2 regions of the Alkalispirillum mobile genome follow, and region 1 is predicted to be linked to the other one. Evidence: riboswitches for the same ligand, from Rfam matches in the RefSeq annotation. Region 1 holds a riboswitch; the other holds the start of a gene.
The links. A riboswitch is a leader RNA that binds a small molecule or an ion and turns the genes downstream of it on or off. The one in region 1 is predicted to bind thiamine pyrophosphate.
Positions count from the first base shown of each region.

Region 1 (7,192 bases):
CGTCCGGGCGGGTGGACAGGGCGATGATCACGTCATCGAAGCCGAAGTCGTTGTAGGCCTTGAAGACCAGGTCGATGAAATCGGCCACTTCCTGCTGGATCTGGTCCTCGGTGCAGAAGATGTGGGCATCATCTTGCACGAAGTTGCGCACCCGCATGAGTCCGTGCAGCGTGCCGGAGGGCTCGTTGCGGTGGCAGGAGCCGAACTCGGCCAGGCGCAGGGGCAGGTCGCGGTAGCTTTTCAGGCCCTGGTTGTACACCTGCACGTGGCAGGGGCAGTTCATGGGCTTGACCGCGTAGTCCCGGGACTCGGACTCGGTGATGAACATGTTGTCCTGGAACTTGTCCCAGTGGCCGGACTTCTCCCACAGGCTGCGGTCCACCAGCTGCGGGGTGTGGATCTCCTGGTAGCCATGGCGATTGGTGAGCTGCCGGATGTACTCCTGTACCTCCAGGTAGATGCTCCACCCCTTGGGGTGCCAGAAGGCCATGCCGGGGGCCTCCTCCTGCACGTGGAAGAGATCCTGGGCGCGGCCGATACGGCGGTGATCGCGCTTTTCGGCCTCGGCCAGCCGGTGCAGGTAGGCCTTGAGCTGCTTCTTGTCCGGCCAGGCGGTGCCGTAGATGCGTTGCAGCATCTCGTTGTCGGAGTTGCCGCGCCAGTAGGCGCCGGCCACCTTCTGAAGCTTGAAGGCCTTGAGCTTGCCGGTGCTGGGCACGTGGGGGCCGCGGCAGAGGTCAAGGAACTCGCCCTGCTTGTAGACGGAGATGATCTCGCTTTCTGGCAGGTCCTCGATGATCTCGGCCTTGTATTTCTCCCCCTGTTCGAGGAAGAACTGAATGGCCTCGTCCCGGTCCCAGACATCGCGCTCGATCTGGAAATCCTGCTTTGCCAGCGCCTCCATCTTCTTTTCGATGGTCTTCAGGTCGTCTTCAGTGAAGGGGCGCTTGTAGGCAAAATCGTAATAGAAGCCGTTCTCGATGACCGGGCCAATGGTGACCTGGGCCTCGGGGAACAGCTCCTTGACGGCCTGGGCCATCAGGTGGGCGGTGGAATGGCGGATCATGTCCACGCCATCCGGGTCACGGTCGGTGACGATCTCCAGCTCGGCATCGGACTCGATGCGGTGGCTGAGATCGACCAGCTTGCCGTCCACACGGCCGGCCAGCGCGGCGCGCGCCAGGCCCTTGCCGATGGATTCGGCCACTTCGCCAACCGTGACGGGGTGTTCGTACTCGCGACGGGAGCCGTCGGGGAGGGTGATTGCAGGCATGTGTCACTCCTGACAGTGGTGGCCTATACGAGGGGCCACGTGTGTGTGGGCACTCGGGAAGGTGCCGGCGATATCAGCCGGCTATTGTTGCAATTTGGAGCGCCTTTCTCAAGAGGGCCGGTCAGGTTTTTTGCGGTGCGGCAAAGGCGCGCTGGGCGAATGCGACCCGTTCAGCGGCGGGGTAGAGCTCGTCATCCTGTTTGCGGATGCGTTCGCGCTCCTGCTTGTCGATCCGGGCCACGCGGGGCGCCAGTCCGCAGCCGTTGGCCATCTGGATGGCCAGTCCGGGGCGGGCGTTGAGCTCCAGCAGCAGGGGGCCGCGGTTACGGTCGAGCACCATGTCGGTGCCCAGGTAGCCCAGGCCGCTCATTTCATAGCAGCCCGAGGCCAGCTCCAGCAGCCGGGTCCAGTCGGGGATGGCCAATTCATGCAGGTTGCGGCCGGTGTCCGGGTGCACCGTTACCGGGCGATCGTACTGTACGGCGCGATTGGCCTTGCCGGTGGCGATGTCCAGCCCGACACCGATGGCCCCCTGGTGGAGGTTGGCCTTGCCGTCGGAGGCGTGGGTGGAGAGGCGCATCATGGCCATCAGCGGGTAGCCGCGGTAGACCACCACGCGGATGTCCGGCACGCCCTCGAAGGTGAAGGTCTCGAACTGGGCGTCGAACTCGATCAGTGCCTCGATGACCGCCACGTCCGGGCTGCCGCCCAGGGTGTAAAGCCCGGAGAGCAGGTTGGAGAGGTAACGCACAACATCGCGCCGGCTCACCCAGACGCCGCTGCCCTTGCGGAACCAGCCGTCCTTGTGTTCAAGAATGACCAGGATGCCCTTGCCGCCGCTGCCCCGCGAGGGCTTGATCGCGAACCCCTGGCCGGGCCGGAGCAGTGACTCCAGCTTGCGGATCTCGCCCTGGCTGTGGATAACGCCCAGCAGCTCCGGGCTGTCGATCCCGTACTTGCGCGCCAGCAGTTTGGTCTGCAGCTTGTCGTCCACCAGCGGGAAACGCTCGCGGGGGTTGTGCAGGTTGATCAGGCTCAGGTTGCGCTCATTCAGCCCGACAATGCCCTGTTCACGCAGCTGGCGGGCCCACCCGAACAGCCGCATCACCGCGACCCCCCGCCCTCGGTCAGGAAGGGCCGGAAGCGCCAGAGCTCCAGCAGCCGGTAACCGGTGTAGCTACCGAGCAGGATGATCCCGGCCAGGACCACCAACTGCAGGCCGAGGAAGTTGAACATCAGGTGTTGGACCAGGTTCATTTGCATCAGTCCGAACGCGGCGATGGCGGTGATCAGGCTGCCGGCACCCTGTTTGAAGACATCGCGCGGGCCCTCCTCCTCCCAGAGGATGGACATGCGCTCGATGGTCCAGGCCAGGATGATCATGGGGAAGAGGGCTACCTTGAGTCCGGAGGTGAAGCCCAGGTGGAAACTGAGGACCGAGAGCAGCGATATCAGCCCGATTACGCAGACAATGACCACCGAGACCCGCGCCACCAGTAACAGGTTGAGGTGGGCCATGGCCTGGCGCATCAGCAGCCCCCCGCCTACCACCAGCAGGAAGGTGATCAGGCCCGGGAGCAGGTTCATCTCCAGAAAGGCGAGGGCGATGAGCACCGGCATGAAGGTGCCGGAGGTCTCCAGCCCGACGATAACGCGGAAGAAGACCACCACCAGTGCCCCCAGTGGCAGCAGCAGGATGCTCTGAAAGATGGCCTGTTCCGACAGCGGCAGGCTGTGAATGGAGAGGTTGAACACCGCCTCGGTGACGGTGCCCTGTTCACCGAGGCCGGCAGCGGACTGGCGGGTCTCCAGCATGGAGAAGGAGACCTGCGAGTTGCGGCCACCCTCCACCTCGAGCACCGGACCGCCGGTGCCCTCCCAAAGCAGCACCTCATCCGGGTTGACCTGGGTTCCGGCGGTGGCATCGAACAGTCGCCACTCCCCGTCGTCAAATACCTGGACGAAGGGTTGCAGCGACTGTCGTCGGCGCCCGTCCTCCAGGATCAGCCCGTGGATGGTACGGGCCGGCACTTCGGCCTGGTGCAGCAGTCGGACCAGCGTGGTGCTGGCCGGGTACTCGCTGAGGAGCAGTTGCGCGTTCTGGTTATCGCGATCGTTCAGCCGGCGGGCCAGGGCGCGGGCCAGGCTGAGGCCATCGGCGGACTGCAGCCACGCCTGCTCCAGCACCTGTGTGGAGGCTAGTTGCAGAGAGGGACTCCAGGAGATGCTGCGGATTTCAGGCGGGTCGCCCATGTTGCGCGAGCCCAGCGTCGGGTCCACCTGGAACTGGGCACGGTAATACAGGACCTGCGTCCCGCTTGCCTCACGGGTGGTCCATTCGGCCACGCGGCGTTCGTCCTCCAGGAAGTTGAGCCCGTAGCCCGGCGACGCGGTGTGCTCCGCCACGCGCCGGAACCCGGGCGGATCGTCTGGCACCGCCAGGGTCACCTTGACCGGGTTGCCTTCGGCCTCCAGCTGGACCGTCGCCTCGATGTCCCAAAGGGTCTGCGCGGCGCCGGGTAGCCAGGGCACCCCGTGTTCCAGGTGGCGGTGCGCACTGTGGGTTAGGCCCACCAGGATGAGCACGGCGGCAATCCAGAAAAGGGAGCTACGGGCGAGTTTCATGGGCGCGGGCCGGTTCAGTCGTCGTCGGGGTGCGGATGCAGATAGGTCTCCGCCACATCGATCAGGGCGATGTCCATGAGCAGATCCCGGCCGATCAGGGCGGGGTAGGTGAGGTGGGATCGATCGGAGAGCGTGAAGCGTGCTTCATCCTCGATCGGGCCCAGCCGCACCGGCAGCCGGACCACTAAGCGCTCCTCGCTGCCCGAGGCCTGACGTACCGTGGTACGACTGTCCAGCGGCGCTTCAAGTTCCACTTCCCGGTAATCGTCGTCGTCCACCTCATCGGGCTTGCCGTCAGGGTAGACCACGGTGAAGCGGACCCAGGTGTCCCCGTCCCTTTCGAACTCGCTGATATCCTTGGCATTGAGCGAGGAACTCGCCGCGCCGGAGTCGACCCGTGAGGCCATGACGATATCGTGCTCGGTCAGTGCCAACCATTCCACCGCGCCCAACAACAACTTGCCCTCGAGGCCGTTGCCGTTGTCGGTCGGCACGCGGGCATCCACCACCGAGGCGAAGCCGCGGTTGTCGTCCTCCTCGGCGGTCGTGGTCAGTTCGGCGACTCGCTGGTTCAGCTCGGTGAGGTTGTGCCCCAGGGTTGCCAGCTGTCCATGCTGTTCGTCCAGGTCCTCCTGGAGGGCGCGTTCCAGGGATTCGAGCGCTTCGCGCAGGGCCTCGGTCTGTTCGGCCTGGCTCTCCTGGAAGGCGGTCACGGAGAGCTGCTCGTCGCTGGGCAGCGTCTGGCATCCTGCCAGTAGCGCGGTGGTCAGCAAGCCGCCCAGGATCGCGGTAACTCGCAGGCGGCGCCCCCGCCGATGTGTCTGGGTCATGTGGTGCTCCGGCTCATGGTTAAGACTGAGGAATTCTACCAGCCTAAACCAACGGCGACCTGAATGAACGCGAAGGCCGCGCCGGGCATGTGCATGAACGGCGGCGCGGTTGCCGCGGACGCCCCTGGTTTTACAGGGCGCCGGGGGGTGAGGAGGCCTGGGCGTATTGGCGCGCCGGCATCCGCCCCGACAGCCACGCCTGCCGGCCGGCGATTACGGCGTGGCGCATGGCCTCGGCCATCCGGACCGGTTCACCGGCATCCGCAATGGCGGTGTTCATCAGTACGGCGTCACAGCCCAACTCCATGGCAATAGCGGCGTGGGAAGCCGTGCCGACACCGGCATCCACCAGCACCGGCACCGCGCAGGTCTCGACGATCCGGGCGATGTTCAGTGGGTTCTGGATGCCGAGCCCGGAACCGATGGGGGCTCCCAGGGGCATGACTGCCGCGCAGCCCAGCGCTGCGAGCTCCCGGGCGATCAACGGATCGTCCGTGGTGTAGGCCATGACGTCGAAGCCATCATTGACCAGCGTCTCGGCAGCGGCCAGCGTGCCGCGAATGTCGGGTTGCAGCGTCTCCTTGCAGCCGATCACCTCGAGCTTGCAGAGCGACTCGCCATCCAGCAGGTCCCGGGCCAGCTGGCAGGTGTAGACGGCGTCTTTGGCCGTGTAGCAACCGGCGGTGTTGGGGAGCACGGTGCAGCCTAGCTCACTGAGCAGGGGCAGTAGTCCGCTCCCGCCTGGTGTGGAGGACAGGCGCCGGATCGCCACGGTGACGATCTCCGCGCTGCTGGCCTGGATGGCCCGACGGGTTTGGTCCAGGTCCTTGTAGCGCCCCGTGCCCAGCAACAGGCGGGACCCGTAGTGGCGCGAGCCCAATATCAGGGGTGTATCGAGAGCGGTCATGGGGTGTTCTCCCTTTTGTTCAGCCGCCCCCGACGGCGTGCACGATGTCGATCGCATCGCCGTGCGTCAGGCGGCGGGTGGGGTAGTCGGTTCGACGGATGACCGACCGGTTGATCGCGATCGCCATGCGTTCGCCCTGCAGGCCCCGCCGGGTGATCAGGTCGGTGAGCCGGCTGCCGGCGGGCATTCGATACGGATCGCCATTCACGGTGACGGTGATCCAAGGGGATTGGGTCTCGGCGGTCATGAGCCTCACTCCTGCAGGCGCAGGGAGCTTCCCCGCCGAAGGGGGTGGAAGCTCCCTGCGCCGGTACGATCCGGATCAGGTTCGAAGGGTCTGTTCTCAGCCCCGCGGGGCACCCCTGCTTCTGCGATGTGTTCGGGTCCGGTGCCGACCGGGCCTCTCGGGGTGCGTGGCACCCCGCCGGCAAGCGCTTATGCCGGGAACAGGAAAACCGGTCGGGTGGACTTCATGGTGATCTTCCGCGCCACGGAGCCGATGATCATCTCGCCCACCGCCGAGTACCGGTGGGAGCCGAGGATGATGCAGTCGGCGTCCAGCCGGTCCGCCTCGGCAAGGATCTCCTTCGGCGGGCGGCCCTGCCGGACATGGACCCCGGCGATGTGCGCGGCGCTGGCATCGGCCGCATCCAGCAGGGTCCGGCCGAACTGATCCAGGCGCTTGCGCAGGTCCTCCTCCACCTCCTCGAGCGTGGACTTTTGGTAATTGCTGAGCAGCGAGGGGTCAATGAAGCGCTCGGCTGCCTGGGCCTGGATCTGATTGCGCATGTACCGGGGCTCCTCGACCACGTGCACGATGTGAATCGCCGCCTCGAAGCGCTCCGCGATGCCGATCACGCAGCGGAAGACATCGGGTCCCCTGGGGCCGAGGTCCGTGGCGTAGAGGATGGTCTTGATGTCGAAAGCCATCTGTATTTCCTCCTTTTGGCGCTGCCGGTGTCGGCGAGCCCAGTTCGAAAGCTGTGGCCGGCGCGGGCCCGGCCACTTCTCCTGCTCTTCTGGCCAATGGGATCAGGCCACCGCCTTCACGCGCCGTTGGCCATGGCCCCGGGCCCGGCGCTCAGCTCCGACAGCATGTCCGGAATCTTCAGCCGCTGCACCTTGCCCGACGGCCCCTTGGGCAACCACTGGACCACGTGAAGCGCCTTGGGTGCCTTGTACTGCCCCAGCTCCCTGGCCGCGGTCTCGCGGAGCTCCTCCGGTTGGGCCTGTTTGCCCTCTTTCAAGACCACGCAGGCCATTACCTCCTGGCCGTAGTTCTTGTCGGGTACACCGAAGGCGGCGGCCTCGAGCACGGCAGGGTGCTTCAATAAGGCTTCATCAATCTCACGCGGTGCGATGTTCTCGCCCCCCTTGATGATCAACTCCTTGAGCCGGCCCGTGATGTAGAAGAACCCCTCCTCGTCCTGGTAGCCCAGGTCGCCGGTGGCAAACCAGCCGTCCGCCGTGAGCGCCGATGCGGTGGCCTCCGGGTTCTTGTAGTAACCCTTCAGCACGTTGTCGCCCCGGACATGGAGCTCACCCGGCTCACCGGCG
Region 1 covers NZ_RCDA01000001.1:909,465-916,656, reverse strand. Annotated here, with positions in the region: gene thrS (threonine--tRNA ligase) at 1-1,273, opposite strand, end outside; gene DFR31_RS04230 (alpha-L-glutamate ligase-like protein) at 1,395-2,378, opposite strand; gene DFR31_RS04225 (UUP1 family membrane protein) at 2,378-3,898, opposite strand; gene DFR31_RS04220 (ATP-dependent zinc protease family protein) at 3,913-4,728, opposite strand; gene DFR31_RS04215 (thiazole synthase) at 4,859-5,635, opposite strand; gene thiS (sulfur carrier protein ThiS) at 5,655-5,882, opposite strand; TPP riboswitch at 5,918-6,009, opposite strand; gene DFR31_RS04205 (universal stress protein) at 6,071-6,565, opposite strand; gene DFR31_RS04200 (AMP-binding protein) at 6,682-7,192, opposite strand, start outside.

Region 2 (7,192 bases), 740 kb from region 1:
GGCCGGTGTCGCCACCAGCCGGTTCTCGACACGTGCCAGTCGGTGATCGCCGGGCGCCGGCGTCTCCCCTCGACCACTGCGCAGGAGGGCATCCACCGCGTCCGGTACCCGTATCGCGTAGCGCTCGAGCACGGCCCGGGCGTCCGCGCAGGTGGTAGCGTCCCCGACCGTCGGCCCGGAGGCGATCACCGCCGGGTCATCACCGGCCACATCGGAGACCAGCAGACCGATGACCCGCGCCGGATGACAGGCCGCCGCCAGGCGCCCCCCCTTCACGGCCGAGAGGTGGCGCCGCACGCAGTTGATCTCGCTGATGTCCGCGCCACTGTGCAGCAGCTGCCGGGAGATGGCCTGCTTGGTCCGCAGGTCGATGCCAGGGGCCGGCTGCACCAGCAGCGCCGAGCCCCCGCCGGAGATCAACGCGATGACCAGGTCCTCCTCGTCCAGGTCCGATACCCAGTCGAGGATCTTTGCCGTGGCGCGCACGCCCGCTTCGTCCGGCACCGGGTGGCCGGCCTCCTCCACCAGGATATGCCGGCAGGGCACCGCGTGCCCGTAACGGGTGACGACGATGCCCTCCAACGGGCCGGGCCACGCGCCCTCCAGGGCCCGCGCCATGGCAGCCGCCCCCTTGCCAGCCCCGATCACCACCGTGCGGCCGCGGGGCGGCTCGGGGAGGTGGGGCGGGAGTGCCCGCTCGGGCTGGACCCGGGCCACGACGGTGTCGAAAAGCGCGCGGAGAAACTGTTCCGGTTGTTCGTCCATGGTTCCAGTTTAAGCACGGGACCGTAGAATAGGCTACCGGCAACCGGTGGAAACAACGGATTCATAGGAGCGGCCATGGCCAGGGTATCGGAGTCCAGCGCAAGCAGTGGTGACACGGTGAAATCCCTCCACCGGGGCCTGCGATTGCTGCAGACTCTGGCCGGGGAGGAGGCCGGCATGACCCTCACCGAACTCGCGGACCACGTTGAGCTGGCCCCCTCCACCACCCACCGCCTGCTGAACACCCTGCTGCGCAGCGGGTTCGTGGAGGTCAACGAGACCACTGGGCTCTGGAGCGTTGGGGTACAGGCGCTGGCGGTGGGCAACGCCTTTTTAAAGGGTCACGACTTCGTCAGCCTGTCCCGCCCCTTTTTGCGCAAACTGACCGACGGCTCCGGCGAAACCAGTAACCTGGCAGTGGAGAATGGCGGACACGCGGTATTCCTCTCGCAGGTGGAATGCCGAGCCATCGTCCGCGCCATGGCCAGGCCCGGCGATCGCACGCCACTGACCTGCAGCGGGGTCGGTCAGGCCCTGCTCGCGTGCATGAGCCCGGAGCGCGTGGAGGAGCTGATCCGCCAGCACGGCATGCCCTGTTACACCCCCAAAACGGTCACCACGCCGGACCAGTTGCACCAGACCCTGGCGCTGGCCCGTGAGCGCGGCTGGGCGCTGGATGACGAGGCACAGGCACTGGGGATGCGCTGTGTGGCCGCACCCTTCTTCAACGCCTACGGCGAGGCTGTGGCGGCCATCTCCATCTCCGGGCCGACCCCCCGCATCAGTGATGCCCGCATCCCCGTGCTCGGTGACCTGGTGGCCCGTACGGCCGCGGAGATCACCCGGCGTATCGGGGGCCGTCCGGCCGACGGCTTTCATGTGCCGGGGACCTGACCGGCATGGCGCGCCAAACATGGCTGTGCTACCTTGCGACGGAGTGACAGAGCGGGGGTGCCCCACGGGGCTGAGAAATACCCTTTGAACCTGACCCGGTTCGTACCGGCGTAGGGAAGCTTTGCCGACCCACCAAGCAGGCCCATGGTGCGCGTCCGCCCTGTCCCGGCAATCATGCCAAGACAGGAGGAGAAGCCACCATGAGCCAGAAGCAAGCAGACCGTGACGTCCAGAACGCCACCCGGGCACTGAACGCCGACGCTACCCGCCCCTTTCCCGCCTCCCGCCGCATCTACCTGCAGGGCAACCGGCCGGACGTGCGCGTGCCCATGCGCGAGATCGCGCTCTCGCCCACCGTCGGCAGCGCAGGCACCGAGGACAACCCGCCCTTCCCGGTCTACGACACCTCCGGGCCGTACGGCGACCCCGAGGTGGAGATCGACCTGGTCCGTGGACTGCCGGCACAGCGCGCCGGCTGGATTGAGGAGCGGGGTGATACCGAGGCGCTCACCGGACCCAGCTCGGAGTACGGCCGCGCCAGGGCCGGCGCATCGGAAACGGCTCACCTCCGCTTCCAGCACGTGCGTACCCCCCGCCGGGCCCGGGATGGGCAGTGCGTCACCCAGATGCACTACGCCCGCAAGGGGATCATTACCCCGGAGATGGAGTACGTGGCCATCCGCGAAAACCAGGCACTGGACCGGCTCGAGGCGCAGGGCCTGCTGACGGCCCGCCACCCGGGCCAGGCCTTCGGGGCGAACCTGCCGGAGCGCTACACCCCGGAGTTCGTCCGTGACGAGATCGCCGCCGGGCGGGCCATACTGCCCAACAACATCAACCACCCGGAGTCCGAGCCGATGATCATCGGCCGCAACTTCCGCGTGAAGATCAACGCCAATTTCGGCAATTCCGCGGTCACCTCCTCCATCGCCGAAGAGGTGGAGAAGCTCATCTGGTCCACCCGCTGGGGCGCGGACACGGTGATGGACCTGTCCACCGGCGATCACATCCACGAGACCCGGGAGTGGATCGTGCGCAACGCCCCGGTTCCGGTGGGCACGGTGCCGCTCTACCAGGCACTGGAAAAGGTCAACGGCGTACCGGAGGACCTCACCTGGGAGGTGTTCCGCGACACGCTGATCGAGCAGGCCGAACAGGGCGTGGACTACTTCACCATCCACGCCGGCGTACGCCTGCCCTTCATCCCGATGACCACTGAGCGCACCACCGGCATCGTCTCCCGGGGCGGCTCCATCATGGCTGCCTGGTGCCTCGCCCACCACCGCGAGAGCTTCCTCTACGAGCACTTCGAGGACATCTGCGAGATCATGAAGGCCTATGACGTGGCCTTCTCGCTGGGGGACGGCTTGCGCCCCGGGTCCATCGCCGACGCCAACGACGAGGCGCAGTTCGCCGAACTGAAGACCCTGGGCGAGTTGACCAAGATTGCCTGGGAACACGACGTGCAGGTCATGATCGAGGGCCCCGGCCACGTGCCCATGCAGCTCATCAAGGAGAACATGGACAAGGAACTGGAGGCTTGCTTCGACGCCCCGTTCTACACCCTGGGCCCGCTGGCCACCGACATTGCCCCGGGCTACGACCACATCACCTCGGCCATCGGCGCGGCGCAGATCGCCTGGTACGGCACCGCCATGCTCTGCTATGTCACCCCCAAGGAGCACCTGGGCCTGCCCGACCGGGACGATGTACGCGAGGGCATCGTCACCTACCGGCTGGCCGCCCACGCCGCCGATCTGGCCAAGGGCCACCCCGCCGCCCAGGCCCGTGACAACGCCCTGTCCAAGGCGCGCTTCGAGTTCCGCTGGGAGGACCAGTTCAACCTCGGGCTGGACCCGGAGCGCGCCAGGGAGTACCACGACGCCACACTGCCCAAGGAGGGCCACAAGCGGGCCCACTTCTGCTCCATGTGCGGGCCGAAGTTCTGCTCCATGAAGATCAGTCACGATGTGCGCGAGTTCGCCCGGCGCAAAGGCCTGGACGAGGCGGAGGCACTGGAGGCTGGGATGAAGGAACAGGCGGTGGCCTTCCGGGCCCGCGGCAGCCGGGTTTACCTGCAGGATGAAGAGCACTGACCTGAACCATCGCGCGCCCCGCTGCACTATCATGGTGCGGCGGGGGGCGTGACATCATCGCAACTTGCTGTTTCTGTTATGGCCGAGGGCTGGCATGCACATTGCGTTATTGTTCCCAGGACTTTGGGACAAGGAGTAGTGCATGTACACACGCGCAACGATCACCCTCGCACAGGCCCTCCGCCGTGAGTTGCGGTGCGAACTGGCTGAGGCCCACCAGGTCAGACTGGCGGAAGCAGACGCGATGGACCGCCTGCTTGCGCTCTCGGCACACTCCACCCGCCGGGTGGTGCAGCACCTGGCCGGGGAACTGCGGGCCAGCCTAGGCCCCTCCGCCCCGGATCAGGACATCGGCGCGAACGACACTGGATCAGCAACGGAGTCCTCACCCCGGCCGCAGCGGGTCTACCGCGGCTGCGTCATCGACTGACCGCCTCCCCCTCACATTGCGCCGGGCGTGGCAGCCCGTTCAGGCCGGTGGCACACTGCAGTCTGTAACCCAACCAGCGCCCCTTCACCCGGGGTCGGCAGCCAGAGGCTACAGACACCATGCAGGCAATACTGGCCCTGGACCAGGGCACCACCAGTTCCCGTGCAATCGTCTACGACAGCCATGGCGGCGTGCTGGGCGCCGCCCAACAGGGCTTTGAGCAGCACTTCCCGCAACCGGGCTGGGTGGAACACGACCCCGGGGAGATCTGGCAGAGCCAGCTCGCGGTGGCCATTCAGGCGGTGGAGCGGGCCGGCCTCAGCCGCGGCGATATCAGCGCGCTGGGCCTGACCAACCAGCGGGAAACCACCCTGCTCTGGGACCGGCAGACCGGCGAGCCGCTGCACCGCGCCATTGTCTGGCAGGACCGGCGCACCGCGCGCCTGTGCGAGGAACTGCGCCGGGACGGCCAGGAGCGACTGTTCCGCGAACGCACCGGGTTGCTGCTCGACCCCTACTTCTCCGGCACCAAACTCCGTTGGCTACTGGACAACATCCCCGGGGCGCGCCGCCGGGCCGAAGCCGGCGAACTGGCCTTCGGCACTGTCGATAGCTGGCTGATCTGGCAACTGACCGCCGGCCGCCTGCACGTCACCGATGCCAGCAACGCCTCGCGCACCCTGCTGTGCAACATCCATGAGGTGGAATGGGACCCAGAACTCCTGGCCGCGCTGGACATCCCGGCAGCGGTGCTGCCGGAGATCATCGACTCCTCCGGTGTCTGCGGGACCACTGCCTGCGAGGGGCTGCCCCACGGCATCCCGATCGCCGGGGTAGCAGGTGATCAGCAGGCCGCCCTCTACGGGCAGGGCTGCCAGGAGGCTGGCCTGGCCAAGTGCACCTACGGGACCGGCGCCTTTCTGCTCATGCACACCGGCGACAAACCCATACCCTCGGCCAACCGCCTGCTCACCACCGTGGCGTGGCGCATCGACGGGCGCACTGACTACGCCCTGGAAGGCAGCGTCTTCATCGCCGGTGCCGTGGTGCAGTGGTTGCGCGACGGCCTCGGCCTGATCCGCTCCTCCGACGAGATCGAGGCCCTGGCCCGCCAGGTACCGGATACCGGGGGCGTTTACCTGGTCCCGGCCTTCGCAGGGCTCGGTGCGCCCCATTGGGATCCGGACGCGCGCGGCATACTGGTGGGCATGACCCGCGGCACCGAACGCCCGCACATCGCGCGGGCCGCGTTGGAAAGCGTTGCATTCCAGGCCACGGAGGTGATCGGCGCCATGGAGATAGACGCCGGCATGGCCGTAAAACAGCTGCGGGTAGATGGTGGTGCCAGCACGAACAACCTGCTTATGCAGTTCCAGGCGGACCTGTTGGGCGCGCCGGTGGCACGGCCAGCCGACACCGAGGCCACCGCCGCCGGCGCTGCCGCGCTGGCTGCCCGCGGGGTCGGCCTGAACGGTTCCTCACCGGCCCGGGACGAGCACCTTACGCGCTTCGACCCACAGCTCTCCCGTTACGAAGTGGAGCAGCGGATGGGCGTCTGGCACCGGGCCGTAGCCCGGGCCGGAGGGTGGGCGCGGGAAGAGGACTGAGCGAGCCCCGGGCCCACACCACCGGGAGGGCGGTGCTGGTCGGGTTTTAGTTCTTGCCGCGGGACAGCAACACGTCGCACCGCACCTGGTGCACCACGCGCCGCGCCACACCGCCAAGCAGCACGTCCTGCCAGTGCTTGCGGCCATGGGTGCCCATGACCAGCAGTTCCGCGTTCAAGGCGTTGGCCGCCTCCTCAATGACCAACGGCGGATAGCCCACCCGAATGGTGGACTCCACCCGGCTCAGGTCCACGTTCGCGTTGGCGAGGAACGCCGACAGGTCCTGCTGCGTCTCGGCCATGGCCTGCTGATGGATGCGGCGGACGGTCTCGTCGTCGGCCCCGGTCCGGTAGATCCGGTCCAGCGGCGCGGTGTTGAAGACGTGCAGCACCTGAACAATGCCGTCCTCCGCCACCGACGTGGTGGCCATCTCCAGTGCATGGCGTGACCGCTCAGAGAAGTCCACCGGCACCAGCACCTTGCGATAGCGCCCCTGGGGCTCGTTCTTGACCACCAGGATCGGCCGATCGGTGTTCCGCACCAGATTCTCGGCCGTGGTGCCGAGGAAGATATCCCGCAGGTGGTGGTGGCCGTGGGCACCGACCACCAGCAGGTCGGCACCGAAGGCCTTGGCCTCGCTGAGAATGGTCTTGTAGCCATTCCCCAATACGGCCCGGCTCTGTACCGAGCCCCCCTCCACCACGCCGAGCTTTTCCATGTGCTCGGCCAGGGCCGAGTCGGTCCCGTCCACCAGCTGCTGGGCAACCTGCTCGGGGCTGCCTCGCATCAGGCGGACCAGGCTTTCCTCCTGCAGGTCCGCCTCGACCACGCTCAGCGCCAGCAGTTCGGCATTGTAGTCGGTGGCCAGTTGCAGGGCGCGGCGACCGGCTCGGTCCGCCCGGCGGGAGAGATCAGTGGCGTAGACGATTTTCTTAATGGTCATGTCCCGTTCGCTCTTGTCCGGATGCTACGCATGTCATGTCGTGCTCTGAGTATTGTTGCATAACTGACAGTCAATATCCGGTCAGTTCCGCATATCCATGGCCACTCACCGGCTGCCCGGCCCGTTCCCCGGACACCGCCAGCGCCCCCTCCCAGTAGCGGAAGACCCCGGCTCGGAGTTCCTGGTCTGCGACCACTGGTCGCAGTTCCAACGCCAATCCCTCTTCCGGGAGCGTCAGCTGCCACCCACCCGGGTAGGTCGCCTGCCCGTCCGGGCTCTGCCATTCGTCGGTGGCTACCAGGTCCACGTCCTCCAGGCCGAGCACCCGGCTGTCGCCCGCCGGCGTCACCCATAGCCCCTTGCTGATGGGGTCGACACCGCCGTCCTCCCGGCGCAAGTGGTAGAACATCAGCTCGTGGCCATCATCCAGTTGCACGGAGAACCAGTCCCAGCCGGC
Region 2 covers NZ_RCDA01000001.1:172,161-179,352, reverse strand. Annotated here, with positions in the region: gene DFR31_RS00885 (glycerate kinase type-2 family protein) at 1-765, opposite strand, end outside; gene DFR31_RS00880 (IclR family transcriptional regulator) at 841-1,659, shown strand; TPP riboswitch at 1,703-1,794, shown strand; gene thiC (phosphomethylpyrimidine synthase ThiC) at 1,860-3,755, shown strand; gene DFR31_RS00870 (hypothetical protein) at 3,898-4,185, shown strand; gene glpK (glycerol kinase GlpK) at 4,305-5,792, shown strand; gene DFR31_RS00860 (universal stress protein) at 5,839-6,735, opposite strand; gene DFR31_RS00855 (lipocalin-like domain-containing protein) at 6,806-7,192, opposite strand, start outside.
Region 2: it holds a riboswitch for thiamine pyrophosphate, as region 1 does, so the genes downstream of both, thiC (phosphomethylpyrimidine synthase ThiC) here and thiS (sulfur carrier protein ThiS) in region 1, are expected to answer to the same signal.